Regions from separate parts of the Bradyrhizobium sp. JR4.1 genome, predicted to be linked through region 2. Evidence: predicted binding sites of a transcription regulator. Region 2 holds the regulator's gene; the other holds the start of a gene.
The links. The regulator HrcA, encoded in region 2, represses chaperone genes, less so after heat shock. The targets are predictions, from matches to a motif close to GTTAGCACTCNCNNNNNGNGAGTGCTAAC.
Positions count from the first base shown of each region.

Region 1 (2,201 bases), on a different contig from region 2:
GGCAACCGACTTGGCGCCTTCGCGCACGATGGACTGGGCCAGCACGGTCGCGGTGGTGGTGCCGTCGCCGGCGAGGTCGTTGGTCTTGGAGGCGACCTCACGCACCATCTGGGCGCCCATGTTCTCGAACTTGTCCTCGAGCTCGATCTCCTTGGCGACGGTGACGCCGTCCTTGGTGATGCGGGGCGCGCCGAACGACTTCTCGATGAGCACGTTGCGGCCTTTCGGGCCGAGCGTCACCTTGACGGCGTTGGCGAGAATGTCGACGCCGCGCAGCATGCGATCGCGCGCGTCTCCGGAAAACTTGACGTCTTTGGCAGCCATGGTCTGCAATTCCTCTTCTTTTTTCGTGATGTGTCTTGTTTGTTGGGCCGCCTCATTCCGGGGTCCGCGATCGAACCCGGCGGAATGATGCATGCCCGGATCGAGTGACCCGGGCATGCATTCAGCGGCCGTTCAGGCGTCTGGCCTTAGGCCATCACGCCCATGATGTCCGACTCCTTCATGATCAGGAGCTCATCGTTGTCGATCTTGACCTCGGTGCCCGACCACTTGCCAAACAGCACACGGTCGCCGACCTTGAGGTCGATCGGGATCAGCTTGCCGGCCTCGTCGCGGCCACCGGGGCCGACGGCGACGACTTCGCCCTGGGACGGCTTTTCCTTGGCCGTGTCCGGAATGATGATGCCGCCCTTGGTCTTTGACTCGGCGTCGATACGTTTGACCACGACACGGTCATGCAGCGGACGAAATTTGGATTTAGTCATGACGTTTCCCTTTGGAGGCTCGCTTCGGAAGGAGTGAAAGTGGGCGGGCGGCGCTTCCGTCTACCCTTCCCGAGGATCGATCGGCGCGCGTTAGCAATCCATCTTTCAGAGTGCTAATGGTGCGTCCGGGAATATGGCTTGGCCGCGATCCTGTCAAGCAAAGGTGGTTAAGCGATTGGTGAGACGGATATAGGATGGTGAGATTGGAAACTTGTTCGGGGCGCCGGCGTATTAAAGGACGTCATTGCTCCGGCAGCGGTTTTGCGCTTGGCTGCGGAAGGGGTGCGGCCATGGTTTTGTCCGGGGGAATGCCATGATCAGTTCAGCTCACGCGCGCACGGTCGCCAATCTGGCGGCGGCTTCTTGCCTGGCGCTGCTGCTTGGCGCCTGCGGCGGCGGCATGAGCCTGCCGTCCTTTTCTTCGTCCTCACCGCCCCCCGAGGCCGAGCCCGGCACCGGTCCGGAAATGCCCGCGTCGATCCGCGCCGACGAGATCGTTGGGCGCTGGGGCCTCGCCTCGTTCCAGAACCCGGCCGACCGCGCCCGCACCGAGGCTGCCGCCCGGGCCCAATGCAAAAATCCTTACGTGATCACCGCCGGCTCCTCCGGCGGCGTGATCATGCATCTGGCGGACCAGGCAACACCGCAGGAGCTGCGGCTGAAGGGGTCGCCCAGCGGCAAGAATTATATCGGGCCGGCGGGTCCGACGCCCGGCGAGCAGGACCGCGAGATCGTCTCCTTCGACGGTCGCGTCCTCATCACCCGCTTCATCGACAAGGACGCCGCCACCCGCTACGGCAACATGGTCTACGTCCGCTGCGCGCCGAGGGCGTGATCGCGGCGCCGGCCTAGCCACTCGTCATTGCGAGAAGCGAAGCGACGAAGCAGTCCAGGCTGTCTCCGCGGACACAATCTGGATTGCTTCGCTTCGCTCGCAATGACGTCCAAAACAAAAAAACGCCGGCTCTCGCCGGCGTTTTGTTTTCCGTAGCGTCGCGTCCACTCAGTCGAACAGCGCGTCGATGTCGTCCTGCGAGGCGTGGCCGACGTCGCCGGCGAGCTTCGGGCCGTTGAGAAGCTTGTCGTCGTCGCTGCGGGTGTCGACCTGCGGCACGACGTGGGACTTGATCGCGTCGACACCGCCCCAGATTTCCATCATGGAATTGATGTGCTGCTCGATGAACTTCATCGTGCTCATGACCTTGCTGATGCGCTGGCCGGTCAGGTCCTGGAAGTTGCAGGCTTCGAAGATCGAGATGACGCGTTCCTGGATATCGTCGGCGAGCCGCTTCTGCTGATCGGCCGATTGCACCTTGGCCATCGCGCTGGCCGCCTGGTCGATCGACTCGGCGGCTTCGAGGATCTGCTGGGTCGCCTGTTCGGTGCCGCCGACGACCGCGCCGAGCTCGCCATTGACCTTGGCCATTTCGCCGC
Region 1 is NZ_JBEPRY010000015.1:67,081-69,281, reverse strand. It holds gene groL (chaperonin GroEL) at 1-324, opposite strand, end outside; gene ABIB90_RS26090 (co-chaperone GroES) at 471-767, opposite strand; gene ABIB90_RS26085 (hypothetical protein) at 1,081-1,602, shown strand; gene ABIB90_RS26080 (protein phosphatase CheZ) at 1,771-2,201, opposite strand, start outside.
Region 1: ABIB90_RS26090 (co-chaperone GroES) is a predicted target of HrcA. The motif match lies at 857-885, and genes of this name have one in related genera.

Region 2 (2,201 bases):
TCGGCGAGCGCGACCCAGGCACCGGTGATCGAGGCCGTGCGGGTGCCGCCGTCGGCCTGGAGGACGTCGCAATCGACCGTGATCTGGCGCTCACCGAGTGCTTCGAGATTGATGATGGTGCGAAGCGAGCGGCCGATCAGGCGCTGAATTTCGACGGTGCGGCCGCTCTGCTTTCCGGCGGAGGCCTCGCGGCGGGTGCGTTCCGAGGTCGCGCGCGGCAGCATGCCGTATTCGGCGGTGACCCAGCCGCGGCCCTGGCCCTTGAGCCATGGCGGCAGGCGGTCTTCCAGCGTGGCGGTGACCAGCACGTGGGTGTCGCCGAATTTCACCAGGCACGAGCCTTCCGCATATTTGACCACGCCGCGCTCCAGCGTCACGGGGCGCAATTCGTCGGGCGCACGGCGGCTTGGCCGCATGGGAAATCCTCCAAAACTCTCGAAAAAGGGCTGTTGGCGGTGCTTGTAGGTTGGGTGAGGGTGGGCGGCAAGGGGGAAGATCGAGGCCTTATTCACCCCGGATTTTCAATCCGCGAACGCCACGCTTGTCAGAAGCCCCAGGGATAGACAAATTAGCTGTATCTGAGAGGAGTTACGGTCTGTGGCCCATCACGATCCGATCCATCTGATCGCGCCGCGCGCGGGCCTCGCCCAGCTCAACGAGCGTTCTCGCGACATCTTTCGTCAAATCGTCGAAAGCTATCTCGCGACCGGGGAGCCGGTGGGCTCACGCAATATTTCGCGCCTGATCGCCATGCCGCTGTCGCCCGCGTCGGTCCGCAACGTCATGGCCGACCTGGAACAGCTCGGCTTGATCTACGCCCCGCACACCTCCGCCGGCCGGTTGCCGACGGAACTCGGCCTGCGGTTCTTCGTCGATGCCCTGATGCAGGTCGGCGATCTCAATGACAGCGAACGGCAGGCGATTCAGAGCCAGTTGACCTCCGTCGGCCACGCGCAATCGGTGGAGGCTGCGCTCGAAGAGGCATTGACGCGGCTCTCCGGCCTGACCCGCGCAGCCGCCGTCGTGCTGACGCCGAAATCCAATGCGCGGCTGAAACATATCGAATTCGTCCGCTTGGAACCGGAAAAGGCATTGGTGATCCTGGTCGGCGAGGACGGGCAGGTCGAAAACCGCGTGTTGACGCTGCCACCGGGGGTTCCATCCTCGGCGTTGACCGAAGCCGGGAACTTCCTCAATGCCCGTATCCGGGGCCGGACCCTGGCCGAGGCCCGGCTGGAGCTCGAAACCGCGCTCGGAGAGGCGCGCACCGAGCTCGATCAGCTGACGCACAAGGTGATCTCGGCCGGCATCGCCAGCTGGTCCGGCGGCGAGAACGAGGACCGCCAGCTCATCGTCCGCGGCCACGCCAATCTGCTCGAGGATTTGCATGCGCTGGAGGATCTCGAGCGCGTTCGCCTGCTGTTCGACGATCTCGAGACCAAGCGCGGGGTCATCGACCTGCTCGGGCGGGCCGAGACTGCGGAAGGCGTGCGGATCTTTATCGGCAGTGAGAACAAGCTGTTCTCGCTGTCGGGCTCGTCCACCATCATCTCGCCCTATCGGGATGCCGCCGGCCATATCGTCGGCGTTTTGGGCGTGATCGGGCCGACGCGGCTGAATTATGCCCGTGTGATCCCGACCGTGGACTATGCTGCCCGCATCGTCAGCCGGCTCCTGGGGGGCTGACCTGCGTCTCTCCCGATCACGGGCGCTTGATTTTCGGCGTCCGAAGCACGATATGCGGGCCAGAAACCCCCTGAGACGAATGCGAAAAGAGAGCCGATGACCGATCGAGACCGGCAACCCGAAGACACGAGTGCTGCGGCCGGCGAGCCCGTGGTGTCAAAACCCTACATCATGCCCGACGATCCCGAGCCGGGCTCGGTCGAGCTCCTGCAGAAGGAAGCCGCCGAGGCGCGCGACCGCATGCTGCGGACGCTGGCCGAGATGGAGAATCTGCGCAAGCGCACCGCCAAGGAGGTCGCTGACTCCAAGCTCTACGGCGTCACGGGCTTTGCCCGCGACGTGCTCGACATCGCCGACAACCTCCAGCGCGCGCTCGATGCCGTTCCGGCCGAAGCCCGTGCGGCGGCCGATGCAGGCCTCGCCTCGCTGATCGAGGGCGTCGAACTGACCGAGCGCTCGCTACTGAGCGCGCTGGAAAAACACGGCGTGAAGAAGTTCGATCCCTTGGGCCAGAA
Region 2 is NZ_JBEPRY010000001.1:953,968-956,168, forward strand. It holds gene rph (ribonuclease PH) at 1-416, opposite strand, end outside; gene hrcA (heat-inducible transcriptional repressor HrcA) at 598-1,686, shown strand; gene grpE (nucleotide exchange factor GrpE) at 1,783-2,201, shown strand, end outside.